One region of the Paenarthrobacter aromaticivorans genome, then DNA from elsewhere that is predicted to be linked to it. Evidence: riboswitches for the same ligand, from Rfam matches in the RefSeq annotation. Region 1 holds a riboswitch; each other region holds the start of a gene.
What was found. A riboswitch is a leader RNA that binds a small molecule or an ion and turns the genes downstream of it on or off. The one in region 1 is predicted to bind S-adenosylmethionine.
Positions count from the first base shown of each region.

Region 2: linked by a shared signal. The riboswitch ahead of KSW38_RS07680 (aminotransferase class V-fold PLP-dependent enzyme) and the one ahead of metX (homoserine O-acetyltransferase MetX) in region 1 are both predicted to bind S-adenosylmethionine.
Region 3: linked by a shared signal. The riboswitch ahead of KSW38_RS16915 (hypothetical protein) and the one ahead of metX (homoserine O-acetyltransferase MetX) in region 1 are both predicted to bind S-adenosylmethionine.

Region 1 covers NZ_JAHOPC010000007.1:164,169-173,906, reverse strand. The annotation lists gene KSW38_RS13155 (class II fructose-bisphosphate aldolase) at 1-579, shown strand, start outside; gene KSW38_RS13150 (DeoR/GlpR family DNA-binding transcription regulator) at 603-1,394, shown strand; gene KSW38_RS13145 (histidine phosphatase family protein) at 1,421-2,077, opposite strand; gene KSW38_RS13140 (CPBP family intramembrane glutamic endopeptidase) at 2,192-2,959, shown strand; gene KSW38_RS13135 (VOC family protein) at 3,061-3,699, opposite strand; gene KSW38_RS13130 (bifunctional o-acetylhomoserine/o-acetylserine sulfhydrylase) at 3,926-5,242, shown strand; SAM riboswitch class IV at 5,440-5,554, shown strand; gene metX (homoserine O-acetyltransferase MetX) at 5,569-6,690, shown strand; gene KSW38_RS13120 (hypothetical protein) at 6,697-7,128, opposite strand; gene KSW38_RS13115 (winged helix DNA-binding domain-containing protein) at 7,171-8,352, opposite strand; gene KSW38_RS13110 (SGNH/GDSL hydrolase family protein) at 8,397-9,242, opposite strand; gene KSW38_RS13105 (alpha/beta hydrolase) at 9,319-9,738, shown strand, end outside.
Region 2 covers NZ_JAHOPC010000003.1:214,448-224,185, reverse strand. The annotation lists gene KSW38_RS07700 (hypothetical protein) at 1-147, opposite strand, end outside; gene KSW38_RS07695 (MFS transporter) at 242-1,690, shown strand; gene KSW38_RS07690 (metal-dependent transcriptional regulator) at 1,737-2,450, opposite strand; gene KSW38_RS07685 (class I SAM-dependent methyltransferase) at 2,460-3,215, opposite strand; gene KSW38_RS07680 (aminotransferase class V-fold PLP-dependent enzyme) at 3,412-4,821, opposite strand; SAM riboswitch class IV at 4,853-4,966, opposite strand; gene hisN (histidinol-phosphatase) at 5,148-5,960, opposite strand; gene rsgA (ribosome small subunit-dependent GTPase A) at 6,015-7,130, opposite strand; gene aroA (3-phosphoshikimate 1-carboxyvinyltransferase) at 7,133-8,521, opposite strand; gene KSW38_RS07660 (DoxX family membrane protein) at 8,528-9,043, opposite strand; gene KSW38_RS07655 (sigma-70 family RNA polymerase sigma factor) at 9,236-9,738, shown strand, end outside.
Region 3 covers NZ_JAHOPC010000011.1:83,749-93,486, reverse strand. The annotation lists gene KSW38_RS16925 (helix-turn-helix domain-containing protein) at 82-657, opposite strand; gene KSW38_RS16920 (sodium:solute symporter family protein) at 924-2,465, shown strand; SAM riboswitch class IV at 2,667-2,786, shown strand; gene KSW38_RS16915 (hypothetical protein) at 2,802-3,101, shown strand; gene KSW38_RS16910 (hypothetical protein) at 3,114-3,308, opposite strand; gene KSW38_RS16905 (VIT1/CCC1 transporter family protein) at 3,587-4,750, shown strand; gene KSW38_RS16900 (matrixin family metalloprotease) at 4,871-5,707, shown strand; gene KSW38_RS16895 (matrixin family metalloprotease) at 5,825-6,739, shown strand; gene KSW38_RS16890 (LOG family protein) at 6,758-7,894, opposite strand; gene KSW38_RS16885 (gamma-glutamyl-gamma-aminobutyrate hydrolase family protein) at 7,969-8,772, shown strand; gene KSW38_RS16880 (chitobiase/beta-hexosaminidase C-terminal domain-containing protein) at 8,900-9,738, shown strand, end outside.

The DNA of each region.
Region 1 (9,738 bases):
GAGGACCTCGCCATCGCGGCCGTGGACCTGGGCTTTGGCTCCGTGATGTTCGACGGCGCGCACTTGCCCTATGACTTGAACGTGGAAGCCACACAACGGGTAGCCCGCTACGCCCATGAGCGAGGCGTTTACGTGGAGGCTGAACTCGGCAAAGTTGGAGGCAAGGACGGCGCCCATGCACCCGGTGTCCGGACCGACCCTGCGGAGGCGCAGGCGTTTGTTGAAGCAACGGGTGTGGATGCGCTCGCGGTGGCCGTTGGTTCCTCCCATGCCATGACCGAACGCAGCGCCGCACTGGACCTGCACCTGATCACTCGACTGAAGTCTGCGGTCGGAAAACCGCTGGTCCTGCACGGCTCTTCGGGCGTCACAGACGAGATGCTTGTAGCTGCGATCGGCGCAGGTATGACTAAGATCAACGTATCCACACATTTGAACGGGTTCTTCACCCGCGCCGTCCGTGAGTACCTCGATGCCAACCCTGCAGTGGTGGATTCCCGGAAGTACATCAAGGCCGGCCGGGACGCACTGGTGCAGGAATCCGCACGTTTGCTCACGCTGTTCGCCAAAGCGAAATAGCCAGACCCCGCGAAAGGCTCGTCATGACCCGCACCGATCGGCTGACCGCCATCCTTGACCTCCTGGCCGAATCCGGCCATGTGGAAGTCGAGGACATCGTGACGCGGCTTGGCGTGTCACCGGCCACGGCACGCCGGGACTTGGACAGCCTTGCGAAACAACGACTGCTCAGCCGTACCCGCGGTGGCGCCACCACCGGATCCGTAGCCTATGATCTCCCGGGCCGCTATAACCGTGATGACCACGCCGTGGCCAAGCAGGAGATCGCCCAGGCGGCATCGGCCCTGATCCGCCCCGGCGCGGTGATCGGCTTGAGCGGGGGAACCACCAACACGGCGCTGGCGCAGCTGTTGTCCACCCGCGAGGACCTCAACGCGCCGTCCAACAGGCCCACCCTCACGGTGGTGACCAACGCGATCAACATTGCCTCGCAGCTCGCCGTTCGTCCGAACATCAAGATCATGGTTACCGGGGGCATCCTGAATCCGCGCTCCTATGAGCTCGTGGGGCCGTACACCGACGTCATCATGCAGAAGGTTGCCCTGGATATTGCGTTCATCGGGGTCAACGGCGTTGACCCGGACCTCGGCCCCACCATCACCGATGAAGGCGAAGCCATGGTGAACACCGTCATGGCGCGCCGGGCCACTGAGTCCTACGTGGTGGCGGACTCTTCCAAGGTGGGCCGCCGCTCCTTTGCGGCCATGTCCGGGTACGACTTCCGGCACCTCATCACGGACGCCGGGATCAGCGCCGAGGACAAGGCCGCATTTGAAGCCAAGGGCACGGAAGTCATCGTCGCACCTGCCACCTAAGCGATCCTGCAACTACGTGACAAGTGCTAGAAACGCATTCTCGGCGCGTGAAGCACTGAATCGTCAACATCCCTTGGCACCCACTGGCTGAACGGTTTGTCCAGACTGTACTGGCCGTCGTCGGTCCTTATCAGCGTTCGGAGTTCGGCGTTGTCAGGGTTGTTCAGCGATTCGAAATACTCAACAGTCCAGTGGAACCAGCGCATGCAGAACAGCCTCATGGTCAGTCCATGAGTGACCAACAGGGTGTTTGGGGCATACGTCGGCTTTTCCCAATGGCGGTAAAGGGTCTCCATGAACGAGGACACGCGGTCGTAGACATCCGAGCCTGACTCGCCCTCGCGGAACCTGTAGAAGAAGTGGCCGTAAAGGTTGCGCAGTTCCTTCTGGTCCTCGATCTCCCCGGCAATCTGAAAGTTGGCCCAGTCCTGCTCACGGAGCCTGGGTTCTTCGATCACGCGCTCGATCAGCGGTCCCAGGTCCAACGCTTCAAGAGTCTGGTACGCCCGCAAATAGGGGGAGACATAAACGCAGACCTGCTCGCCGTCGAGCTTCCGCCGAAGGGCTTCGCCCGCTATCCGGGCCTGTTCAATTCCGGGTTCGGTCAGCGGAATGCGGTAGTCCGGCACACGGTTGTAGATTGACGTGTCGGCATTCGCGGCTGACTGGCCGTGCCGGATCATGAAGATTCTCCCTGGGGCACTCATCCCACCAAGCATAGGGGGGCTGCCTAAGGGTGGAACGGGAACGTGCGCAGTTCACGGCAAAGTGGCAGGAACTACAGGCAAGATAGGTACATGCTCCTTGCTTCCCGCCGCCGCCTGCGCGCCGAAGTACTCATCGTACTGGGCCTGTCTTTGGGCCAGTCCGCTGTGTACTCCGTGGTGCAGCTACTGGACAAGATGACGCGCGCGCCGCTGTCCGAGGCAACGTCGACGCTTAACAGGTCCCAAAGCACCCGCGAGTACTTCGACCTCACGTACCAACTGCTGGACATTATCTTCGCTTTGGTGCCGGTGGTCCTGGTGTTCTATTTCCTGTCATCGCATGCCCAAGGTGGCCGGGAAAGTGCAAGTGGCTTTGCCCGCCTGGGGTTCAACTTCGCACGCCCCGGCAAGGACCTCTTGCACGGACTGGGACTCGCAGCCGCCATTGGCATTCCTTCACTTGGCCTGTACGCGGCCGGTCGCGCCCTCGGAATCACCACCGCCATTGTGCCCAGCGGCCTGGAGGCTTACTGGTGGACAGTACCTGTGTTGATTCTCTCCGCGATTCGCCACGCGATCGTTGAGGAAGTGATCGTCGTGGGATACCTCATGGACCGCTTCGGAAAATTCGGCTGGAGTACGCCGCTGGCCATTGTCGTGAGCGCGGCCCTTCGTGGCAGCTACCACTTGTATCAAGGCTTCGGGCCGTTCATCGGCAACTTCGCCATGGGCTTGGTCTTCGCCTGGATCTATACAAAGACGAAGCGAGTGATGCCTTTAGTCATTGCACATGCGCTGCTGGACATCGTCGCGTTCGTTGGCTTCAGCCTCTTCGGCAAGGCGATCGGCCTGGGGTAGGGCCCCTTAAAGCTAGTGGACCCTTAAAGAGAAATTCGGCCGCCATCGGTGGGTGACGTCGTTGGCACCCGCTGATGGCGGCCGAAGCTTGAAGGCGTGCGTCAGATGGTGACGGCGCCGGATGCGGTTTCGAAAGTGACGGACATGATGCCAGGCGTACCGTGCGGGGCCATCCACTGGACAGCGACGTCCTCGAGCGGCTTCTCCACGGGTTCGCCCAGCCATTCGGTAACGCGTTCCGCCGAGCCCGCAATCGTGAGGCTGGACATCTTGACGTCACTCTCGTAGACCTTGGACGGGTGCAGTGAGGGATCGCCCTCCCACTTGAGCAGGTACGGCACCTGGGGATCGGCGATCAAGCCGAGAATGCCGATCTGCTGCCACACGAGTTCGCGGCCATCCGGGAACTTGCGGTTGCCCGGAACAGCGGAGCGGCCGAGGCGTTCCTCGAAGGGGGCGAGGTCGTCAACGGCGACGCACCAGCCCATCCAACCGCCGCCAGCCGCCGAGCGTGCGCGGACTGCCTGGCCAAAGGGTGCCTTGTCAGAAGCAGGGTGGTCCAGGACCTCTACGACTTCCAGGTATTTGTTATCCGCCAAGGGAATGATCATGTTCCGGGTGCCGAAGCGCGGGTGCACTCCGCCCCGGACTGCGTCCACTCCCAGAGCTGCGGAAATTCGTTCGGTAGTGGCCAAAAGGCCATCTCGTTCACAAGCGTAAGAGACGTGATCCATGCGCATGGCTTCATCTTGGCACTTTGTGATCGGGGTCTCAGCTAAGGCGAGCCTAACTAACATGGGACGTTATTCCGCGCTACCGGAACGCGTCACGCCGGGTCGCGTAAAGACTGAAAAATACTGTCTTCGTCACAAAACTGTCCAAGTCCCCGGGCGCTTCCTAGACTGGCCCCAGCCCACGCCTACAGCGATCAACGGCAAATCCGCGCGCCACTAAGAGGAGAATTCAATGTCCCAAGGATGGTCTTTCGAAACCCGCCAGATCCACGCAGGCCAGGAGCCTGACTCTGCCACGGGAGCGCGGTCGCTTCCGATCTACCAGACCACGTCCTTCGTTTTCCCGAGCGCAGAGAGCGCAGCCAACCGCTTTGCACTGGCCGAGCTCGCCCCGATCTACACTCGTATCGGCAACCCAACACAGGATGCCGTGGAGCAACGGATCGCCAGCCTCGAAGGCGGGCTGGGCGCGTTGCTCCTTAGCTCAGGACAGGCCGCGGAAACCTTCGCCATCCTGAACATTGCCGAGGCCGGAGACCACGTCGTCGCCAGTCCCAGCCTTTATGGCGGCACCTACAACCTGCTGGCGCACACGCTGAAGAAGTTCGGCATCTCCGTGACGTTCGTGGAGGATCCGGACAACCTGGACCAGTGGCGGGACGCCGTGCAGCCCAACACCAAGCTGTTCTTCGGCGAGGTGGTGTCCAATCCGCGCCAAGACGTGCTGGACATCGAGGGTATTTCGCGCACCGCGCATGAGGCTGGTGTGCCGCTCATCGTGGATAACACGCTCGCCACCCCCTACCTCATCCGTCCCATCGAGTGGGGTGCGGACATCGTGGTGCACTCGGCTACCAAGTATCTGGGCGGCCACGGCGCAGCGATCGCCGGCGTGATCGTGGACTCCGGAAACTTTGACTTCGGCAAGGACCCGGAGCGCTTCCCTGGATTCAATACTCCCGACCCCAGCTACAACGGACTCGTTTACGCCCGTGACCTTGGCAAGGACGGCGCGCTTGGAGCCAACCTCTCCTACATTCTCAAGGCACGTGTGCAGTTGCTGCGTGATCTGGGTTCGGCGGTTTCCCCGTTCAACGCCTTCCTCATCGCCCAGGGGCTGGAAACCCTGAGCCTGCGGGTCGAGCGCCACGTCTCGAACGCCACCAAAGTAGCTGAGTGGTTGGAAGCCCATGACGACGTCGAGTCAGTCGCCTTCGCGGGCCTGCCGTCCAGCCCTTGGTACGACCGTGGCCGCAAGTACGGGCCCAGGGGTACCGGTGCAGTGGTGGCATTCAACATCAAGGGTGGCGTCGAGGCCGGTAAGCGATTCGTCGATGGCCTGGAGTTGCACTCCCATGTTGCCAACATTGGTGACGTCCGCTCGCTGGTTATCCACCCGGCGTCGACTACCCACAGCCAGCTCACGGCCGAACAGCAGTTGGTTGCGGGCGTGAATCCAGGCCTTGTCCGCCTGTCCGTGGGAATAGAGCATGTGGACGACATCATTGCTGACCTGGAGGCCGGTTTCCGGGCTGCCAAAGGCGCTTAGGGGGAGTCCGATTACGGCAGCTGAACCTCGCGTTTGAGCCGTTAAGACAACGCCTGCGCGGCGTGGCCGCCTGTCGACGAAAATTCGCCGGGCGGCCCTCCGCAGTGCGTGTTCCTGAACGAAGCGGCCCCAAACCGTCACACAGCTGTCACATTCTTCGCCAAAACAGCGGTATTTTTCCTAGACTCTACGTATTAGGTCATGAGTGCCAGTGACAGCCCCGGCTTGCTGGCCGGCAACCCTCCTCCGCGGTGGGGTGCCCCGGGTGAAGACCTGGCCTGTCGCACGCAAGGCGGCAGGCAAGCGCGAGGTTAGGTGTCAAAGGAATGACCATTACTGCTACAGCACCCCCAAAACCAGGCAAAGAAGATGGGACGGTCAAGTACGCCGGCGTAGGTTCGCTGGAACTTGAAGCCGGCGGTTTTCTCCCGGACGTTGTGCTTGCCTACGAGACCTGGGGTCAGTTGAACGAGGATGCGTCCAACGCCGTCCTGGTTCAGCACGCACTGACGGGAAGCACGCACGTGGCCCGCGGTGCCACCGATGAGGAAGGCTGGTGGGAGCAACTCGTTGGCCCCGGTGCGACGATCGACACCAACCGGTTCTTCGTCATCTCCATCAACATCGTGGGCGGCTGTTACGGCAGTACAGGCCCGTCGTCCGAGGCGCCAGACGGGCGGCCTTGGGGATCCCGCTTCCCGCTGATCACTTTGCGCGACAGCACGGTGGCCGAAGCCCGCCTCGCGGATGCGTTGGGGATCAAGGCATGGCACGCCGTCCTTGGCGGTTCCATGGGCGGGGCGCGGGCACTTGAATGGGCGGTGACCTTCCCTGAGCGTGTTCAGCGGTGCGCGGTTATTTCTGTCGGCGCCTACAGCACGGCCGAGCAAATCGCGTTCGCCCAGTCGCAGACGCTCGCCATCCGCCAGGACCCGAACTTCAACAACGGCGATTACTACGGCGGCCCAACACCGGAGGCGGGCCTTGCCTTGGCCCGACGCATAGCGCACATCACGTACCGGTCAGCGCTGGAGCTTGATTTCCGTTTCGGCCGGGAAGCCCAGCACCAAGAGACGCCCCTGGCCGCTCCGGTCCTCGGGGAGCGTGGCCGCTACCAGGTGGAAAGTTACCTCGACCACCAAGGCACCAAGCTGGTGCGCCGGTTCGATGCGAACAGTTACATCGCCATCACCGAGGCACTCATGTCCCACGACATCAGCCGGGGCCGGGGCACCTTGCAGGAAGCCTTGGCCACCGCCACTGCTGAATTCTTTGTGGCAGCCGTCGACTCCGACCGCCTTTATTTTCCGGCCCAGTCATTGGAACTGGCGCAAAATCTGCCAGGCAATGTGCCCGTCCACGTGATCGAAGCCCCCATCGGACACGATGGCTTCCTCACCGAAATCGGGCAGCTGTCAGCCCAACTACGCGAGGCTTTCTTCGCCTAAGCCGGCTCATCCGTTCATGATGTCGCCGCGCTGCTTCATGTAGTCCTCCATCGCGATCTCGCCGTTGCTGAACTTGAGGTCCAGTTCGGCGAGCTTTCGCGCGCGGAATCCTTGCTGCTCAGAGCCGCTGTGGCTCGGAAACGTAGGTGAAGAAGCGTTCGACGCCGGTCCTGGCGGCGGTGGGGCATCGGCAGGGCGGATGGTGGTGGGTTCCCCGGGATAGCCCGGGTAGTTCTGGGTGGGATATGGCGGTGCCGGATAATTCTGCTGCGGGTAACCCGGTCCGGGAAGATTCTGCGGAGGATAGCCGGGGCCCGGATAGTTTGGGCCCGGGAAATTACGGTCCTGAAGCCGGCGGGCCCGGGACCGGTTGTAAAGGCGGATCCCCATGGGAATCAGCCACGAGCAGACGATGATCCAGAAGATCAGATTGTTCACGGTGCAGGCCTCCTAGGTCTTAACCCAGCTTAGTCCCGCGGTTCACACCCGCTTTGTCTCCATGCCCAGGAACCTCCCGTAGCGTTCCACTTCTGCATCCAGGGCTTGTTGTTCGGCTGTTGTGACCGGCCTGTTCATCCTGATGTCGAGTTCGCAGATCCCGCCGGAGAAGCCGTGGCGCCACCATCCGGCCAACCTGCCATCCAGCAACACCACGTGAATGGGAGCATCACCCTCCGGGAAATAGGGCGCCCTTCCACCGAGGTAATGCCTCGATTGGGAATAGCCCATCACGTACTCGTCGTAGCACTGGATGAGATCGGCGCGGGGGAGGAGCGGCCCATCATCAGTTGGCGGGGGAGTCACTGCAAGTGCTTCCACGTCTTCGGCTGGCAAGTAGAAATCCAGGCCGTCAATTGCCACAGTCGCCAAGGCGCCAGGCATGGACTCTTCAGCTATCTGTAAGCCAAGCCGTACATCTTTCATGGTCAGTCCCGACCACGCGGCACAGTCCTTGATGGTGGCAGGACCCCGGCTGGTGAAGTACCGCAGGGCCAGCTGGCCCAAAGCCCATTCCCGGTCGTCGCCCGTCAACGATGCGCTGCCATTATCGGGCACACGTTCGTCGAACAAGGCGTACGTCTGTTTCAGTGCACCCCCTGCAGAACGGACCGGGGCGCCGCTCACCAGGATTTTGCTGATCTCCGCGTGCATGAGGTGGTAAACGAAGCCAAGGCCTTTGCCAGGAAAGCCTGCCTGTTCCAGTACCCCGGCTAATTCTTCGCGCGTTTTGTGGGCTCCACCGGCCACCGCCTCGGCAAGGATGTGCCCGCTGCGGGCGGCGGCGTGCTCATCAACTCCCGTCTGCCTGTACATGCCCTTGTTGCCTTGATGAAGGCGCTCCGCAGACAACCCCATCAACCAGCCGAGATCGTCGCGGTGCACAAAATGCCACGTCGGCCGCAGGATATGCGTCCGGAGGATCCGGCCGTCAGCCACCGCCTGCTCAACATCATCGGCAGTGTTCCCTAGCGCCCGCCGGGCAGTGCTCCCTAGCGTCCTCTGGGCAAGGCTCCATCTGGCGTAGGGAAATTCCTGCGACTGCACCGCGAGGAGGTTTCGCAGCACGTCATCAATGGTTTCGCCGTAGGGAGCCCGCAACTGCTGTCGCCGAAGTCGCAGGCCCACAACATCGTCCGGTGCCAGCGAAATGTCAGCGTGCATCGCGGAGCTCCTTCCGCGCGTCAACACTGCAAGCGCCCCTCACCCTAACCACGCGGCAGCATGGTGCCGTTGGGACCAAAGACCGGTCCCGGCGTCGGGCGTTTGGGGGTAATACCGTCGCCGGAGGATCGATGCCGCAACCTGCGGATAACCCAGGGAACAAAGTACTCACGGGCCCACACCAGATCTGAGGAACGGGCCTCACGCCATGTGCGGACCGGCAGGGGCTTCGGCACCAAGGGTTCGAGGGTGTGCTGGACGTTCAGGGCTTCCAGCACCATCATCGCGATGGTGTGGTGTCCCAGCGGTGAGAAGTGCAGGCGGTCTTCGTCCCACATCCGGGGATCGGCCAACTGCCTCAGGGACCACATATCCGCGATGATTGCGTCGTGCCGTGCAGCCACAGTCCTAAGGTTTTCGTTGTAAATGGCCACCTTGCCACGGATGCGGCCCAACACCGAAGACGCAGTGTCCGGTCCGTTGAACAACACCACAGTGGCACCACCGGAGCCCAGTTCCTGGACTGCGGCGTCCAGCTTCTCCGCCAACAGGTCCGGGTCGCCACCGGGCCGGATGAGGTCGTTGCCGCCAGCCGAAATCGAGACAAGGTCCGGCTGGAGTTCCAGGCAAGGAGCAATTTGTTCATCCACGATCTGCTGCAGCAGCCGCCCACGGATAGCAAGATTGGCGTAAGCGAAATCCTCATGACCGCGGCCCAGTTCTTCCGCTACACGGTCAGCCCATCCGCGGAAGCCGCCGGGGTTCTGCGGCTCGGGATCACCGATACCTTCCGTAAACGAATCCCCCAGTGCCACGTAACGGCTCCAAGGGTGTGTTTGAACCGGTTCGCCCGGCTTCACCAATGAATTGACGTCACTCACGCTTTCCATCCTGCCTTGAACCTGCGAACCTGCGAACCTACGCCACCGTAGGTTGTTACCCATCAGTAACTGCAAGAATAGACCCATGACTGAAGCCGTTGCATTCCCCACGCCCGTTGTCCTGTGGTCCCATGACGAAGCTGAACGGGAGGGCAAACCGCTTCTGGTGCTGCTGCATGGCTACGGCTCCAATGAGGACGATCTCTTCAGCCTCGCCGGCCTGCTTCCCGAGGGCTTTGTGGTGGCTTCCCTGCGCGCGCCGATGCCCATGGGCCCCGGCTTCACCTGGTTCCCGCTCACCGCGTCAATCGATTACTCGCTGGAAGCAGTAAAGCTTGCCGCGGAGTATGCCCTTGAATGGTTGGATACGGTCAGAGCCAATCATTCTTCAGTGACGCTTCTCGGCTTCTCCATGGGCATGGCCATGGCGACCACCATGCTCCGGTACCGTCCCACGGACTTCGCTGCCGTCGTCGGGCTTTCGGGTTTTGTGGTGGACGCGGGC
Region 2 (9,738 bases), on a different contig from region 1:
TGCGCAGGTCAGATGCACCCAAACTGGCCGTTTGCCCGTCCGGTTGGCACGTGACTGGACCAGCCAGGCTGGTGGATTGTCCTGGAGGCTACGAAGTTCCGCTTCTGACAGCCGTGACGGGATGCCGTGGCGCTGGGCCATTTCCATGGAGATATCAAGGGCCAATGCTGCGTCACGTCTACTAATCACTGTTTAACGATACGGGACTTCGCCATGGACGAATGCCGCGTAAGCTGTCCACATGACGGACGCAGCGGCCTTGCTGCCGAGAACGCCCCTTCAAAAGCGCGTGCTCGTGGTGGCTATTGTGGCTTCCTTTATCGCCATCCTGGACGGCTTCGTGGTGAACCTCGCATTGCCGGCCATCGGGCGCGAACTCGGCGGTGGCCTGGTCATCCAGCAATGGGTGGTGGATGCCTATCTGTTGACCCTCGGGGCCCTCATCCTTGTGGCCGGTTCATTGTCGGACCATTTTGGGCGGGCGCGGATCCTCCAATGGGGGCTGGCGGGCTTTGCGCTGACCTCGGTGATGTGCGGCCTGGCATGGAACGGGGAGGTCCTGGTGGTATCCCGTGCGCTTCAAGGTATCGCAGGCGCCCTCCTTGTGCCCAGTTCGTTGGCCATGATCATTACGTCGTTTTCTGGCCCCTCCCAGTCCAAAGCCATAGGCCAATGGTCCGGATGGACGAGCGCCGCTGCCATCGTGGCACCACTGATTGGCGGAGTCTCCGTGGACCTGCTGTCGTGGCGGGTTATTTTCTTCATCAACGTCATACCTGCTGTCGCTATCTGGCCCATGCTCGCAGGTCTTCGCGCCTCGGATGCGGCCAGGGACAAGAGCAAGCGAATCGACTACCTCGGTGCCGTGCTGGCCATGATTGGGCTAGGTGGTCCCGTCTATGCATTCATTGAACAGGGCCGGATGGGTTGGATGAGCGTCCAGGTATGGCTGCCGCTCCTAGTCGGTGCCATGACGATGGTGTTGTTCCTGGTCCACGAGGCCAGGACCAGGGAGCCGATGTTGCCGTTGAGGCTGTTTGCCATAAGGAACTTTGGTTGGGGCAACCTTGCAACGCTCGCGATTTACGGTGGGATATCGCTAGGATTCTTTGTCCTGGGCATCTATCTCCAGCAGGTTGGGGGCATGGGGGCTACCATAGCGGGAATCGCCCTGCTTCCGGCGACCGTCATCCTGATGCTGACTGCGTCCTACTTCGGTGGGCTGGCTGGAAAGTATGGTCCTCGATGGTTCATGACAGTGGGGCCGCTGTTATGCGGTGTGGGCTTTCTGATGTCCCTCTCCATCCAGGAGCCTCTGAATTACTGGACCCAAGTGTTGCCGGGGCAGATCGTCTTCGGCGTGGGACTTACCACTCTCGTTGCGCCACTCACCGCCGCAATTCTAGGCGCGGTACCGCAAGAGGAGGCAGGGATCAGCTCCGCGGTAAACAATGCCGTGGCACGTATCGCAGGTCTGATCTGCATTGCCTTTGCCGGCCTGATCGTTGGTCCGGTGTTTACACGGGAGGGCTTGTACAATGCCTTGATTGTCACAGCGGCCCTGTTCGTTGTCGGGGGCGTGGCGTCCGCCGTCGGGATCCGTAACCCGCTTACCGAAGCGGCAGTTACCGCTGACAGCGCCCCGGATACAGCGTCCGACGACGGCGGGTCGGCCGACCAGCGCAGCTAGCCGATGCACTGTGCATAGTCAACGCGGCACAGTCAGCGCAGCACAGTCAGCGCGCGGGAAGCACGCAGCCTTCGTGGACTTCGGCGCTTTGGACCCAAAGTGCCGCTGTAACTTCGTCCGCGAGATCGAATTCGCGCCGCTGGGGTCCGCTGCCAATCCGGACCACCAAGGCTCCGCCGAATGGTTTGCGCCCCACCACCTCCACAGGAGCATCCAAGGTGATCTCTTCCGACGCGAGATAGCGAAGAAGATCTGGATTTTCGTCGCTGATTCGGGTGATGCGGCCTGAGTGGCCTTCGTCCAATTCGATCATGCGGTACGCGTGAGGGAGTTCCACCGATCCGTCAGCCGATGGAATCGGGTCGCCGTGAGGATCCCGGAGGGGATGGCCAAGCTTGGCGGCCATGCGCTCGATGAAGGTATCGGACACCGCGTGTTCCAACATCTCAGCTTCATCATGGACTTCGTCCCAGCTGTAACCGAGTTCGTCAACGAGGTAAGTCTCAATCAGGCGGTGCCGCCGGACCATGGACAGAGCCAGTCGCATGCCCTCCGGAGTGAGCCTGATGGCACTGTAGGGTTGGTGGTCCACCAAGCCTTGGTCCTTGAGTTTGCGGACCATTTCAGACACCGAGGAATTGGCAACGCCAAGCCGCAGGGCAAGCTGCGAGGACGTAATGGGTTTGTCCTGCCACTCCGTATAGGAGTAGATGACCTTAACGTAGTCCTCGATCGAGGAGGAGGGCGTACTGGTCTTCACACACCAAGCCTACCGTGGCGGGACGCCGTGGATCTTGCGTGCCCGCCAGGTGGTCGTCAGGTACGGCAACCCAACTAGTTGGCCTGGGGTATGGCCGAGATGATCGAAGAGGTACCACTCCAGGTTTCCCATGACCTTTGCGCGGGTGGCTTCATTTGCGCGGAGGTAGTAGCTGCGCGATTTTGTGAGCTCCATGATGTCCTCCGGTGACACCGCGTCCTCCCAGCTGGTGAGATGGCTCTCCAAGTCCGTGAATTCCGGTCCGATAACTGGCCGGAAACCGGGCTTGTGCACATCTCCGGCGTGCATGATTCGTGACAACCTGTGAACCCAGGGCACGGAAGTGTCCAGCTGGTTCCAAATGAGGCCAAGGACTCCATAGGGACGGAGGATCCGGGCAATCTCTTTGCTGGCTTTCATCGGGTCACACCAATGCCATGCTTGGGCAACGCTGACGACGTCGAATGCTGAGTCCGCCAGCCCTGTGGCCTCGGCTGTACCCTCCAACACCTCAACGCCGGGATAGGACTTTCGAAGTTGCTCCAGCATGTCTGTGGAAGGATCGACGGCGGCCACCTGCAGGCCGCGTTCCACGAGCAACGCGGTGAATTTTCCTGTGCCTGCACCAATATCAGCTGCGGATTTCGCTCCAAGAGGAAGAAGCCAATCCACTGAGTCTGTGGGATATCCGGGCCGAACCCGATCGTAGTGTTCGCCGCCGTCCTGGAAGCTCTGGCCCAGTTCGTGGCGTCGCGTGGCATGCAGCTTGGGACCACCCGGCCTGCCAGCGCTGCTGGAAAGAAGGCTGCCGGAAACACTTCCGCCGGAATCCCGAGGGGAACGCACGGCCACGCACTGACTCCTTTACCGCGAACGCCATTTACCCTACGAATTTACCGCACGGGCGACAATGATGATCCCGGCCTGGGCCAAGGCACCGCTGACCAAACTGTGGCAGTGTTTAGTCGATCGTGCAGGGTGCAGCCCCTGCGGTGCCCGGGGTGTTTGGTGCCCATTCCGGATAGGTGCGGTGGTCATTGGCCGGTACCCATCGGCCCTCATCCACTACATAGTCCCAACCCAGACCCGTGCGCTTGAGTTCTTCGATACCAGCGAGCAGTCGTGTGGCATCCTCCAGACGCGAGCCTACGCCGAAGCTGGCTCGCAGCGAGCCTGAAGGGAGGCCGAGCCGCTTGAGGAGGGGATGGGCGCAGAAGCGCCCGTCACGAAGTCCTACGCCGTGTTCGGCGGCGAGGTAGGCGGCGACCAGCCCGGCGTCGAATCCTTCCACGGAGAAGTTGACCACGCCGATGGTGTCCTCGGAGTCGCTGAAGATCCGGTGAACGGTCACGCCGTCGATTGCTTCAAGTCCCTGTACGAGGTATGAGCGGATGGCAGCTTCATGGGCGTGCCAGGCCTCTTGATCCAAGTCGGCGAGCACCTGCGTCGCACGGGCCAGTGTTGCCGCGCCGAGGACGTTGGGGGAGCCGCCCTCATGGCGTGCAGGACCGGAAGCCCAGCTGACCGAGTCCAAGCGGGCTTCACGAACGGCGCCACCGCCAGCAAGGTGGGGAGTGCCGGCGTCAAGCCAGTCAGGACGACCCACAACAACACCGGCGCCGAACGGAGCGTAGAGCTTGTGCCCGGAGAACACGATGTAGTCGACGTCTGCTGCGGCGATGTCGATGCGGCGGTGGGGGGCAAGCTGAGCGGCGTCCACCACAATCCGGGCTCCGTATTCGTGCGCAAGTGCCGCGAGCTCCGCGATCGGCAGGATTTCACCGGTCACGTTCGAGGCCCCGGTGACCGCCAGCAACGACACGCCGCCTTGGCTGAGTTCCTCGCGGAGCTTGGCCACGGTAGCTGTCAGTGTCGAAGCAGCTACGACACTGCGGTGAGGGACACCCTGCCATGGGAGGAGATTGGCATGGTGCTCGATGTCCAGGTAAAGGACCTCGCCCGTTGGCTTTCCGTCCAGCTGAGGGAGGCAGCCCGCCAACAGGTTCAGTGAGTCCGTGGTGTTCCGGGTGAAGATCACGGAATCGTCGGGACGGCCCCCAACGAACTCCCGGACGATGTCGCGGGAATTCTCGTAGACCGAGGTGCTGATCTGGGAAGCGTAGCCCGCGCCGCGGTGGACACTGGCGTAGTAGGGGAGGATCTCGTTGAGATACGCAGAAACGATTGTCAAGGCTGGAGCGGATGCTCCGTAGTCAAGGTTGGCGTAGCGGACGTGGCCACCCTGGATCAGGGGAGCTTGCAGCTCTGCACCTGTGACGGCGGCCAAGGGCCTGCCTGCAGCGGCTTCGTGCCTTGCTTCTTCGACCACAAGGGACGTCAGAACGGTGGAGTTGAACGTAGCAGTGCTCATGGGACCTCACTCAAGAGGGACCCCCTACGGGGATCCGCGCTTGCCGCATCCGTTCCGGACCGGCCGGGTCGTCACCCGGGGCACCCCACCGCGAATGGAGGGTTGCCGGCCAGCAAACCGGGGTTTAGCGCTGGCACTCGTGACCTGTAAAGAGGTTAGGTCACGCCTCTGGCCTGTTCCAAAGTCGCCCGCTTTGTTAAGCACATTGTTACGAAGGGTCTTCAAACTGGGCTTTGGGCGAAGAAAAGACGGCGGATGCCCCGAAAAGGAGGCACCCGCCGTCGAAAATTCTGTGCAAAGCCTGTTTGCTTGTTGGTGCTGCTGGGTCAGAGGAGGTCATCCAGGGCAGGGTTGAGCCGCTTGAGGACCTCTGAATGCAGGATGGAGTTGGTTGCCAGGGCGTTGCCGCCGAAGGGGCCGTCCTCGCCTTCCAACGAGGTGAACCGGCCGCCGGCTTCCGTCACAATGGGAACGAGTGCTGCCATATCGTAAAGATTCAACTCTGGCTCGCAGGCGATATCCACAGCCCCCTCGGCAACCAGGCAATAGGACCAGAAGTCGCCGTAGGCGCGCGTGCGCCAGATGTCTTCCGTCAGCCCCAGGAATTCGTCCAGATTGCCGCGTTCCTTCCAACCGGAGAGGCTGGAATATGACATTGAGGCATCCGCCAACCGCGACACGTTTGACACCTTGAGCCGGGTGGCTGAAGCCAGTGAGCGGCCCATATAGGCGCCCATGTCCTTTGCTGCCCACCAACGCTTGCCCAGCGCGGGAGCGCTGACAACCCCAACGACCGGCTCGCCTTCGTCAACGAGTGCAATCAGGGTGGCCCACACGGGAACGCCCCGAACGAAGTTCTTGGTTCCGTCGATGGGGTCGATGATCCAGCGCCGGGAGCCGTGGCCGCTGCTGCCGAACTCCTCGCCGAGGACGGCGTCACGGGGGCGGGAACGCGACAATTGGCCACGGATGGCTTCTTCCGCAGCCTTGTCGGCATCCGTCACGGGCGTGAGGTCAGGCTTGGTCTCGATCTGCAGATCCAAGGCCTTGAAGCGGTCCATGGTTTGGGCGTCCACGGAATCCGCCAGCACGTGGGCCAGTCGCAGGTCGTCGTTGTAGCTGGAAACGGGTTGGGTCATGCCACCAAACTATCGTGAAACGTTCCCCGCAGTTGGATCGTGGTGCACTGACACTTAGTTGACGGTACCGAGTTCCTTGGTCTCTTTCGCTTCCAAACGCGGGTCCGCGCCCAGCAGTCGCCGGAGCGAAGACAAGCGGGCCACTCCGGAAGGACCGGCATGTCCCTCGTTCACCCACGCGTCAAGTCCGCAATTGATGGCGCTGGCATCGTGCTTGCAACCGCGGTCGCAAGTTTCGGTGCCAGGTTCCAAATCGGGGAAGGAATGCACGATGCGGTCGGGGTCCACGTGTGCCAGGCCGAAGGAGCGGATACCGGGTGTATCGATGATCCAGCTACCGGGAGGTGCGTCTGCCAGCTTCAGGGCCAACGCCGACGACGACGTGTGCCGGCCCCGCCCGGTGACGGCGTTGACACCACCGGTAGCACGCTCGGCTCCTGTGAGGGCATTAACCATGGTGGACTTGCCGACGCCCGAATGGCCCAGCATGACAGTCACTTTTCCATCAAGGTGGGCCCGCAATTCGGCAACGGCGCGGCTGTCCAGCCGCGCTGACAGTCCGTCGTCCGAGCGGGCGTCAATGCCGGACGCTTCATCGTCTGCCGTACGGCTGATGATGATGGGAAAGTCCAGGCTGAGATAGTTGGACAACAGCTCGGCAGGGTCCTTGACGTCTGCTTTGGTGACGAGCAGCAGGGGCTCGATACCGGCGTCGTAGGCTGCAACCAAGGCGCGGTCGATAAAGCCGGTTCGGGGCTCCGGATTGGCCGCGGCGACCACCACCACAAGTTGGTCTGCGTTGGCCACCACCACTCTTTCGATGGGGTCGGTATCATCAGCGCTGCGCCGGAGCAGCGTCCTGCGCTCCTCTATGCGGACCAATCGGGCAAGGGTATCCGGCTCTCCCGATACATCGCCCACCAAAGCGACAAAATCGCCGGGAACAACAGGGTTTCGTCGGAGTTCACGCGCGCGTGCAGCGATGATAATGCGTTCATCAGAGGAGTCTTCCCCAACGATGGCGGTGTATCGCCCGCGGTCCACCGTGATGACCCGGCCGATGACCGCGTCATCATGACTGGGGCGGTCTTTGGTGCGGGGCCTTGATCCTTTTTTGTTCGGACGGATCCGGACGTCGGATTCGTCCCAGGAGCTTGCGTCGCGGCCCATGGTCAGTTGCTGGCCTCACTGGTGACGGTTTCATCGTCGCCTGTGCCCTGCTGCAGCATGGCCTCCCACATCTGCGGAAATTCGGGCATCGTCTTGGACGTGGTGGCGATATCCTCCACCTGAACGCCCGGAACGGCGAGCCCCAAAATAGCCCCCGCCGTAGCCATGCGGTGGTCGGCGTAGCTGTGTACGACGCCTGGATGCAGGGTGGCCGGGCGGATAATCAGGCCGTCAGCTGTTTCTTCCGCGTCTCCGCCGAGCCGATTGATTTCAGCGGCCAGCGCGGCGAGTCGATCGGTTTCGTGGCCACGAAGGTGCGCGATGCCGGTCAGCCGTGAAGGACCTGTAGCCAGTGCGCACAGCGCAGCGACCGTGGGCGCGAGCTCACTGGTTTCGTCGAAGTCGGCGCCTCTGATTTCCGGGCCACCCTTCACCGTGAGCGTACCGTTTTCGTGCGTCACGGTGGCACCCATCTCAACCAGGATGGTACGCCACAGGTCACCCACCTGGGTGGTTTCGGTGGGCCAGTTGGGGATCCGGACGGTACCGTGGGTTGCGAGGGCTGCGGCAAGGAACGGGCCGGCGTTGGAAAGGTCCTGTTCGATCCGCTGGTCGAAGGCATGAATGGGGCCAGGCGCCACTCGCCAGTGGTTGGGCACCGAATCGTCCACCTTGACGCCGACTCCACGAAGGACGGCAACGGTCATATTGATGTGGTCCAGGCTGGGAACCGGCTTGCCGACGTGTTCCAGATGAAGGCCTTCGGTGAACCGGGCGCCCACCAGCAGCAAGGCCGAGACGAACTGGGACGATGCGCTGGCATCGATCACCAGGTGGCCACCCCGAACCTCGCCAGTGCCATCCACCGAGAAGGGAAGGGCCGACGGCGTCCTGCCGCCTTCGGTGGCGACAGGAACTCCGAGAGCGAGCAGTGCTTCGATGATGGTCCCCATGGGCCGCTTCCGGGCATGGGGATCGCCGTCGAACAGGGTTGGACCATTGCGTAGCGCAGCTAAAGGTGGAACGAAGCGCATGACCGTACCGGCAAGGCCGCAATCGATGGAAGTCGCCGCCCCCGAAGCTGAAGGATCCATGGGCGTGATCTCAAGGTCCGGTCCATAATCGCCGTCGCCGGGTACCTCGGTAACGGTGGCGCCCAGTTGCCTGAGCGCCTGAATCATCAGCACGGAATCGCGGGAGTGAAGGGGGGCTCGCAGCCGGGAAGGGCCGTCGGCCAATGCTGCAAGGACCAGGAAACGGTTGGTGAGCGATTTTGAGCCCGGCACCGTCACTGTGGCATCCACTGGCTTGGTGGCGTACGGAGCCGCCCAAAGGGGCAGGGTTTCGACGGAGTGTGTTGAACCCGTGCTTGATGCGGTGGTACCTGTCATGCTTCCTTATGCTCCAACTGCGTTGTCAACGGCCTTGCGTACTGCTTTGTCTGCCCGTTTGAGCTGCTTGCCCGTGACCTTCCTGGCGTCGGCAGCCAGATGTTCGGCCCGCCATGCGAGGCTGGGGCGGCCTTCAGTATCGACAGAAGCCAACAAAACGCCGCCGGTAAGGGAAATGTTCTTCAGGAGTTGGGCCCGGCGTGCGCTCCGGCCGTCCTTGGTGCTGATGTCGGCTGAGCGCCACTCCACGTAGGAGTTCAGTGCCGACGTCAACGCCAGAACCGTTGCCGCGAAGCGGGAGAACTTGCCGAGGCCGAGCAGGGCGCCTGCACCCAGTTGTGCGCCGCCGATAACGCGGGCCAGGACCTTCTCATCTGTCGGGAAGGGCAGTGACTCCGATGCACGGCGAAGGACCGGCGACAGTTGCTTCGCAGTGTCGTCCGCGTTCTTGAGCTTGTCGAGACCTGCAATGACGAAGCTGGACGCGAGCATCGGCCGCGCGAGAAAACGGATAACAGACATGTCTTGCCTCCTGGATGGCTTGCCACGATATTCATGACGATATTCAATACGTGCTGTGTTCAAGGGGTGCAGTCTGCTCTAGTCTTGCATCTTTGCGGAATATTTACCCAGCGGCTGCCGTTGTGAACAAGAGGAACGGTGAAGACCGGGCCGCGGCAAGGCGTTGCCGCTTCGCTGAACGGAGTTGGTTTTTTGACCTTGGTTAGGGACCGTGTGGGTCTCCTGGAGCCCGGGTATCCTGCGCAGCCGGATTCCCGGAAGCTGACAGTAGACTTGGCAACGATGAGCACCATTGAACCGGCCGCAGCGGCCATGTACGAAGCAGCCGACCCGTCCCCGGAGGACGGCGCAGCAGACGCATCGGCACCGGCCGACGTCGATCTCGCCACGGAAACTCCCGAACAGCGGCGGGAGCGCTTCGAGCGCGACGCCATGCAGTACGTGGACCAGCTGTATTCAGCGGCAATGAGGATGGCGCGGAATCCCTCCGATGCCGAAGACCTCGTCCAAGAGGCTTACACCAAGGCGTTTTCGGCTTTCCACCAGTACAAGCCGGGGACCAACCTCAAGGCTTGGCTATACCGGATCCTGACGAATACCTACATCAACCTCTATCGGAAGCGGCAGCGTGAACCGCTGCAGTCCAACTCGGACACGATTGAGGATTGGCAGCTGGCAAAGGCGGAATCGCACAC
Region 3 (9,738 bases), on a different contig from region 1:
CAAGGGATTCCAGGGCCCCCTCACCAAATCCGGGGAGTAAACGGCGGGCAACTGGGACGGACCGCGGAGCAGCGGGAAGGTCTAGCGGCTCGCTGCGGGCACCAGAACCCAGAGGACCTCGACGGTTTCGTCCGTGGGATTGACCCAGGTATGGGGTTCCCGGCCCGGGAAGGAGAGGGTGTCCCCTTCTTCGAGGTCGTACTCCTCGTTGGTCAGGATCAGTTTGATGCGTCCCTTCACCACATGGAGGACGTCAACATCGCAGTCAACGGCGTAGAGCTCGTTTTCACCACGACCCCGCGGTTCGATGGTGGCCTGAAGGATTTGCAGCCGCCGCTCCGATCGGGCTGTTAACAAGCGCTCCACAATGCCCTGGCCACCCAGGGAAATCCGGGGGCCGTCGTCGCGCCTGGTCAGGTGCGTTTCCGGAGCGGCAAACAAGTCTCCTACCGACACGGACAGGACCTGGCAAAGGGTTACAAGTGAAGCGACCGACGGCGAGGTCAGGTCGCGTTCGACACGGCTGAGGAAGCCTTTGGTTAGGCCTGTCGCGTCCGCCACTTGCTCGATGGTGAGTCGCTGCGCCTGGCGGGCTGCGCGGATTCTGGAACCGATAGCAACAGGAACGTTGCTTGGTTCAACGGGGAGAGCCTTCATTCACGAACCTTTCAGGCCTGTCATTGGGCCCTGTCATTGCAGCAATAGTAGCGGGACCGCGGGCCTCCGGAGCCCTTAACAGCCCGAGGATGACCAAAGCCCCTTGACTGTTACTCCCATCACAACATATCCTCATAGGCAACAAGTGTTGTCTGTGAGGCACAACACGATCCCCAATCTCCCATCATCAGCACGGAGACTTCGGCACTTCCCAGGAGTAACGTCGAAACCCCCAAACTCCGTGCACCAGCTCCAAGGAGCCACTCATGGACTCATCGTTCATAAACATCGCCATTGTGGTGGTGTACCTGCTTGCAATGCTTGCATTCGGTTGGTGGGGCAAGTCCCGCACCAAGAACAACAGCGACTTCCTGGTGGCTGGCCGCCGCCTGGGCCCCTTCCTTTACACAGGCACCATGGCCGCGGTTGTCCTTGGTGGCGCATCCACGGTCGGCGGCGTCGGCTTGGGCTACAAGTTCGGCATCTCAGGGATGTGGCTGGTAGTCGCAATCGGCTCCGGCGTCCTCCTGCTGAGCTTGCTCTTCGCTGGCACCATCCAGCGCCTGAAGATCTATACGGTTTCCCAAATGCTCAGCCTTCGCTACGGCAGCAAGGCCACGCAGACCTCCGGAATCGTGATGCTCGCCTACACCCTCATGCTCTGTGCCACGTCCACCGGCGCATACGCCACCATCTTCGTAGTCCTCTTCGACTGGGAACGCTGGATGGCGATCGCCGTCGGCGGCGCAATTGTGCTTGTTTACTCGACCATCGGTGGCATGTGGTCCATCACGCTGGCCGACCAGGTCCAGTTCATCATCAAGACCGTAGGCATCTTCTTCCTGATGCTCCCCTTCGTCATGAACGCGGCCGGAGGACTCGACGGAATCCGTGAGCGCGTCGATGCGAGCTTCTTCCAGATCGACGGCATCGGTGTCCAGACGATCATCACGTACTTCGTCGTTTACACCCTTGGACTCCTGATCGGCCAAGACATCTGGCAGCGCGTCTTCACGGCCAAGACTCCAAAGGTTGCACGCTGGGGTGGAGCTACCGCCGGCGTTTACTGCATCCTTTACGGTGTAGCCGGTGCCTTGATCGGCCTGGCCGCCCGGGTGGCGCTCCCCAACATCGATGTCGCCAACCTCGGCAAGGACGTGGTGTACGCCGAAGTGGCAACGCACATCCTGCCCATCGGCATTGGCGGCCTGGTCATGGCCGCAGCTGTTGCAGCCATGATGTCCACCGCTTCAGGTGCCCTGATTGCCGCCGCCACGGTGGCTCGCGCAGATGTTGTTCCGTTCGTCGCCAGCTGGTTCGGCAAGACCATCAACACCGACGACACCGAAAACCCTGAGCACGACGTCAAAGCCAACCGCTACTGGGTTCTGGGCCTGGGCATCGTTGCAGTGGTGATCTCCATGGCCGCGCAGGACGTGGTTGTTGCCCTCACCATTGCCTACGACATCCTGGTGGGCGGCCTCCTCGTCGCGATTCTCGGCGGCCTGGTGTGGAAGCGCGGAACCGGTATCGCCGCTGCATGGTCCATGGCAGTGGGCTCTGTATTGACCCTGGCACTGTTGATTCTGTTCGCTATTGGAGTCATTCCGAGCGTCGATGGCGTCTACGCCAACGAACCCATCTACTACGGCCTGGCGGCCTCGTTCGTGGCCTATGTCGTGATCTCCCTCCTCACGCCACCCACCGAACCCGAAGTCCGGGCCGCGTGGGACAAGCGCGTGGCCGGGGCAGTCTCGGAAGAACTGCCGCTGGAGGCCCACCCTGTCAGCAGCCACAACGCCAGCTAGCTGACGCCCAGCCCCGGGTAATGTTCGACGGCGGCGCCGCCCCTTTCCGGGGCGGCGTCGCCGTTGCGCTTTCCGTCCCGAGTCGCCGCGTTGTGGGTCCCACTCTGCGCCCCATCCACACCCCTTGGCACGCACACCAGGCCCCACAACAACCCACCCGCAGTTCTTCAGGACAGCACTCCTCCAGTACAGTGGTCCCAGCTTCAAGAGAGGTGGCGCAAAGCTCCGACTGGCCACACACCAACCCCATGTTCACGGGTGGTTCGGATGAGGAAGCGGCCCGCCCCGGACCAGAGACAACCGAGCGGGCAAGAGCACTCCCTAAAGGAGCAGTCCTTGCCGTACCAAGGTGTAGTCAGCCCAACTCAAACGACCCCCACCAAATCCGAGACGCCCACCGTTCCGGTGATTCCCGGCGTCGACCTTGTCCGTGGGACTGTGACCCTGTTCCTGAACGGTGGCCTGACCCGATTCCGGCACCCTGAAGCGCAGCTGTTGGCGCGTGCTCTTGCCCAGGCTGTGCGTCCATCGCGGTGGTGTGCATCGTCGAGGACGTTAACGGTGACTGTTGCAGCGCTGGGGCGTCCGGCCGGACTGGAGCGGCATTTCACCTTGGATGAGGAGGGCCCTGCCTAGAAGAAAAGAGTCCTAGAATTCTTCGTCTTCTTCCCCGCGGAATTCTTCGGTTTCATCCAGGGGGACAACCCGCTCGTCGTCTTCAGGGACGTCGATTTCCTCCACCCAGGGTTCGTCGACTTCCTGGTCTTCGCTGTAGTCGTAGGCGGGGTCTGACTCGATGGTCTCCCGTTCCGGGTGGTTGGCGTGCGGTTCGGTGGTGTCCATGCTGCAACCTCCGTCTGGTGGGCTGGCAAGCAGCCTGCTGACCGAGTGCGGGGAGGGCCCCCGCCCCTGTCCTTCCATCTGAGCACTGTGCCTGAAGAGGGTCAAGGCAACGGCCAACATGGACCCAAGGAAAGGCTCAAAGCAGAGGATTGCACCTTCGTAAATTAAGGCATGCCGAACATTCCAACTAAGGAATACCGGCCAAAAATCCGCGCCAATAAGCGGTACAGTGGGCGTGCAATGGGGCCGCAACTACCCCACCCAGCACAGGAGAAAAAGTGCAGAAGCACCAGGAATCCCACGGTTCGTCGAGCCCCGCTCCGGACCCCGCCCCCGGATCCGGAACACCGCCCCAACCAGCCCGGCCCACATCGGCGGACATCAGGCGGTGGCGTCAATACCTGGCCGACGAGCGAGCCGAAGCCGCCGTCTACCGGGAACTCGCCCAGCGTCGTGACGGCGAAGAACGCCAGATCCTGCTCGCCTTGGCCGAGGCAGAAGGAAGGCACGAGGCACACTGGCTCAAGCTCCTCGGAGAGCACGCTGGAATGCCGAAGGGGGCGTCCACCCGGAGCCAGCTACTTGGCTTCCTGGCCCGGCACTTCGGTTCGGTGTTCGTGCTCGCCCTGGCCCAGCGTGCGGAAGGCCGTTCCCCCTACGGTGCAGAACCCGCTGCCACTGCGGCCATGGTTGCCGACGAACAAATCCACGAAGAAGTTGTCAGGGGCCTTGCCACCCGTGGACGCAACAGGCTCTCCGGTACCTTCCGCGCTGCCGTTTTTGGGGCCAACGACGGCTTGGTGAGCAACCTTTCACTGGTCATGGGTATGGCCGCAACGGGCGTTCCCAGCCCGGTGGTCCTTATGAGCGGTGTTGCCGGATTGCTGGCCGGGGCCCTGTCCATGGGTGCCGGCGAGTACGTTTCGGTCCGCTCGCAACGGGAGTTGCTTAACGCCACGCTACCCACGCAGGCTACCCTCACGGCCGCCCCTTCTTTGGACATCGAACACAATGAGCTCGTGCTGGTGTACCTGGCCCGCGGCATGACCCGTGAGGCCGCCGAGCACCGTGCCGCCGAGCGCATGGGACTCTTCAGCTGCGACTGCGATCCCAGCCTCTCCTTGCAACCGGAGAAGGAGCAGCCCGCCGATGACCACGAAATGGTCGGCTCTGCCTGGGGTGCTGCGATGTCCAGCTTCTGCTTCTTCGCCTCGGGTGCGATCGTGCCCATCCTTCCGTTTATCTTCGGCATGACGGGTGTGGCGGCACTGACAGTAGCCGGTGTTCTGGTGGGCATCGCGCTCCTGGCGACTGGCGCCGTCGTCGGGCTGTTGTCCGGGACCTCACCGCTGAGCCGTGGCTTGCGGCAGCTGGCGATCGGCCTGGGTGCCGCGGCCGCCACTTATGGGCTAGGCCTCGCGTTCGGAACGTTGATCGTCTAGGCGGTAATGTTGGTTCGTCCTCCGCGCAGCCCCGCGTGACCGGGGCGTAGGGAATGGAGAACCGTGGATTCGGAGCAGCCGCCGTTGCGCGCGCCAAAACACCGTCGTGCGGGCACAACGCTGCGAATTCTTCGCGGCGTCCTCATGGCTGGTGTCGCCGCCGTCGTGGCTGTCCTTGTCAGCGGTTTGCTCCACGGCGATCCGCGAATCATCGGGCTGTTTCCGGGTGTGGCCCTGCCCAATTCGCCCAAAAGCGAGCCGATCGAGCAGACCCCGGCCCGGGCCCTGGACGCGCCGCCTCCAGGAATCGACGAGGCGGACGCCCCGCTGGCATCGCCGCCGCCCCCAGCCAGCGCCAGCGATTCGTACAAGTTCCTGGCAACCAACGACGACGGCACTCCGGTTGGGTACTCACCGTGCCGTCCCCTGCACTACGTCGTGAATGCCGCTACCGCACCGGAGGGTACGGATGCCCTGCTTGCCACCGCAATCGCCAATATCTCCGCGGCATCCGGAATCCAGTTCATCAACGATGGCAGCACCGATGAGTTGCCTACCGCTAAACGCGAACCGTACCAACCGTCCAAGTACGGTGACCGGTGGGCACCCTTGCTGATTTCGTGGACCACTCCCGAGACGGCTCCGGCGCTGGCCGACACCGTCATCGGTACGGGCGGCAGCACCATGTACTCACTCAACAATGGTCCCAAGAGCTACATCACGGGCAGCCTGGAGCTCGACACCCCGCAAGTGGCTGAACTTCTGGCCGAGGAAGGCGGTTCGGACTACGTGCTGGCAGTCATGCAGCACGAACTGGGGCACGTCATGGGTCTGGATCATGTCGGTGATCCGGTTCAGCTTATGTACCCGGAGATCGGCGCCCCTGACGGATTGGCTGCCGGCGACCTGAACGGTCTTCACCTCCTGGCCTCGGCTCCTTGCCGCAAGGACATCTGAAGCAGCGCAGCTTCTCATGAATCGCCATGGACTCGCGGCCCCATGGGCTCTATCCTGACGGAAGCGGCCGACGGCGGCGCCCCACCGTCCGAGTGGGCCGTCCCGTGAGGGGGTTCGATGGAACCTTATGGGTCGCCAGAGTGGCCAGACCCCTATCCCCCGCCGCCTTACCAGCAGCACGCCAAGCCGCCGCCCCGGCCCCCCATCAAGCACAGCAGCATCGCGGCCATCCTGTTCCTGTTTGGCGTTCTCGGTTTGGTCTGCGCCAGCGCATATTTCAGCGGCGAACTGCAACAGTTCTGGTCCGATTCCACGACGCAGAGCCAAGCGCCGCGGCCCGGGCTGGTTCCCTTTGGCCAACGTCAGGATCCGCTGCCCGGCTTCGAGGAAGCCGACGCACCCCTGGGCACGCCGGCGCCGTTGCAGCGGACCAGCACTTCCTACAAATTCCTGGCCGTCAAGGAGGACGGAACTCCCCTGGCATACTCCCCTTGCAGGCCGATCCACTACGTGGTCAACGCAGATCTGGCCCCAACGAGCTGGTATTCCATGGTGGAGGACGCCGTTCGGCAGGCCAGCCTCGCCTCCGGACTGCAGTTCATTTATGACGGTCCGACGTCCGAAATCCCCACGAGCAACAGGGCCGGCTACCAGCCCACCACCTACGGTGACCGCTGGGCGCCTGTGCTGATTGCCTGGACCACGCCGGAGCAGGTGCCGCGGCTGACCGGACAAACAGTGGGCTTGGGCGGAAGTTCCTCCATCGGCCTCAGCAACGGCTACAAGGCCTACGTGACCGGCTCGGTATCGTTGGATGCACCGCAGTTTGCCGGGATCATGGACTCACCCCAGGGCAAGGAAGTGGGCACGGCCGTGATCATGCACGAACTCGGACACGTTCTAGGTTTGGACCATGTGGATGACCCCCGCCAGCTGATGTACGACCAAGCCTCGTGGGTTCGCGAATACGCCGCCGGGGACAAGACGGGCCTTGCCCAGCTGGGCTCGGGCCCCTGCAGCAAAGACTTCTAGCCCCTGCAGCAAGGACTTCTAACCCGCGGCCACCACTGCGAGCGCGTCCTCCACAGTATCCACCAGGAAAATCCTGTCTGCCATGGGCCTCCCGGCCGCGAGGCTCCGCAGCATGGCCCATGCCGGGTAAGTGTGTTCCCAATGGTCGCGGCCTACCAGGACCATGGGAGTGATGGTTTCGGGGGCTCCGTAATAGTTTTCGCAGGCGTCCTGGAAGATCTCCTGCACGGTTCCGGCAGAACCGGGCAGGAACACGATCCCGCCGTTGCATAGCTCCAGGAGGATCGCTTCCCGGATCGCGTTGGCGAAGTACTTGGCGATGTGGGTGGCGAACAGGTTTGGTGGTTCGTGGCCGTAGAACCAGGTGGGTATGCCCAGCGTCGCTGCGCCTTCTGGGTAACGTTCGACGACGGCGGCTGCTCGCCGCGCCCAAGCCGTCACCGAGGGCCTGAACCCCGGTATGGAAGCCAGCGTTTCCAGCGCTGCGGTGGAATCGGCGTCGGGCAGTCCGCTGAGGTAGGCACCCATGTTGGCCGCTTCCATCGCGCCGGGGCCACCGCCGGTTGCCACTGTGAATCCGGCTTGCGCCAGCAAGCGACCCAGCCGCGCGGCGTCGGCGAATTCCTTGGTTCCGCGCTGCGCGGCGTGTCCGCCCATGACGCCCACGAGTTTGGTACCTGCCAGGTCACCGTCTTGCAGCAGTTCGTCCAGGGCGTCGCCGATCGCGTGGTCGTGGAGGGCTGCGGCGAGCGTTGCGTCAAGGCTTGCCCGCTTTCCCGGAAGGATGCTCCACTGGTAAATCCTCGCGTCCAGGGTGGCTTCATACTCGGTAGTGGAAATGTCCTCGTAGAGTTCGCTGGCCGTGTAGAGAGTGCCGCGATACGGGTTGAAGGGCACGCCCCGCATCTTGGGGAAGATGAGGGCGCCCCGGCTTCGCAGGCTCTCCTCGATGCCGTCGTCGAAAGTGCATCCCAGGAAGATCGCGCCCTGCGGGTCCATCATTTTCAGTTCCCGCGAACGTCCGCGAAGATCCAGCGACTGCGCATGCCAGCCGTGCATGGATCCCGCCCCGGAGGTAACCAGTTGGTCGAAATGGACGATGCTTTCGACGTCGAGCGTCCGTGGACTTGGGTTCAAGGCACCGGAGGGATTCATGGCATCAGCGTAGTGGTGCTCAACGGCTTGAGTCCCGTTTACGCGTAGGGCGATGTTCCGTTGCATGATGAAGCATGAAGACTTCAGATGAGGGCGGCGCTGGCGCCCGGCCGCGTATCGGAGTTCCGATTCGCCTTAGCAGCTCGGACAATCCCGACGCCCGCGTGGGCGAAGCCAACCAACTGTTCACCCTTATTGTGGATTTGCTCCGTGAAGCGGGCGCGCAGCCCGTGTTGCTGACCCCCGTTTCCGCTGATAGCGCCGGGCGTCTGGCCTCCGTCATGAAAACGCTCGACGGCGTGCTGCTGCCCGGTGGCGGGGACCTGGAACCGCGTCTTTATGGCCAGGATCCGGAGGAATCGGTGTATGACGTCAACCCGGAACAGGACCACCTGGACATCGACGTCGCCCGGGCCACGATCGACGCCGGCCTTCCGCTGCTGGGGATCTGCCGCGGCCACCAGTTGTTGAACGTGCTGTACGGCGGGACGTTGATCCAGGACATGGCACCGTCGGCCGTCAACCACAACGGATTGAATCCCGACGATCCCACGGCCAGTGAGTGGGCATGGCATGACGTTGTACTTGCACCAGGATCGAAGACCGCCGCGCTCTATGGCGCCCCGGACGGGACCTCCATCAAGATCGCCTCGGGGCATCACCAGGCGGTGGCCAGGGTGGGTGAAGGCCTGGTGGTCACGGCGATCGCCGACGACGGCACGGTGGAAGCGCTTGAAGATCCTTCCCGTTGGGTTGCCTCGGTGCAGTGGCATCCGGAAGCGTCCCAGCTTCCCGATAACCAGCGACTGGCGCCTTTTAAAGCGTTCGTGGAAGTGTGCCGGAACCCTACCCAGGCGGGCCCCGGAGGAGTACAGTAACGCTCACTGCATCGCTTTCAGCTCAGCTGAAAGCCCGGCAAGCGCATAACTCCATTCGAATGACGTCCCGTGGGCGTCGTAAGTTTGCCGGCTGGGGGGCCCAACATCTGCTCAAAGGGGCATGGTTGTGGACCGTCCAAAATACGTCCGCCGTCCGGATCGGCAACCCCATTTCTTCAGCTTCCTAAGCTTGATCCTTGCTCCGGCTTTGGCTTTCGCGGGACTCGTCGCATTTTCCATCGCCCCTGCGTCGGCGGCCGTTCCGCCGTGCGCAGGAACCGGCGGGGCCATGCAGATAGTGGCTCACACGGACGATGACCTGCTTTTCCTCAGCCCGGACTTCATGAGGGACATCCAGGCCAAACGCTGCGTCCAAACGGTGTTCACCACCGCGGGCGAGGCCGGTGAGGGGGCTGCGTACTGGAAGAGCCTGGAAGCTGGAATCAGGGCCAGCTACTCCAAGATGGCAGGAGTGTCTGATTCGTGGACCACCTCCGACGCAGGGGTTCCCAACCGCCCACTGACAATGCAAACCCTCAATGGCGCACCCAACATCTCGGTGGTCTTCATGCGGCTGCCCGATGGTTTCCCGAACGGTGACGGCAGTGCAGCGTATAACGACCAGAGCATCCTCAAACTCTGGGATGGACGGCTTTCCTCCATCAGGCCCGTGGATAACGCAGCCACGTTCACAAAGTCCCAGTTCCAAACTGCCTTGAATCGGCTGGTTGCCAACTTCCAACCGACCACGTTCCGCACACAGGACTGGACCGGCAACTTCAACAGTCCCTACGACCACAGCGACCATTGGGCGACCGCCAAATTCGCCCAACTGGCTACGCGCAGCTACACCGGCCCCCATACGTCCCTGGCCTACGACGCATATGTGATTGACGAGTACCCCCAGAATGTGACGGGTGCCGAACTCACCACCAAGGTGGACACCTTCGTGCGGTTCGCGGATTT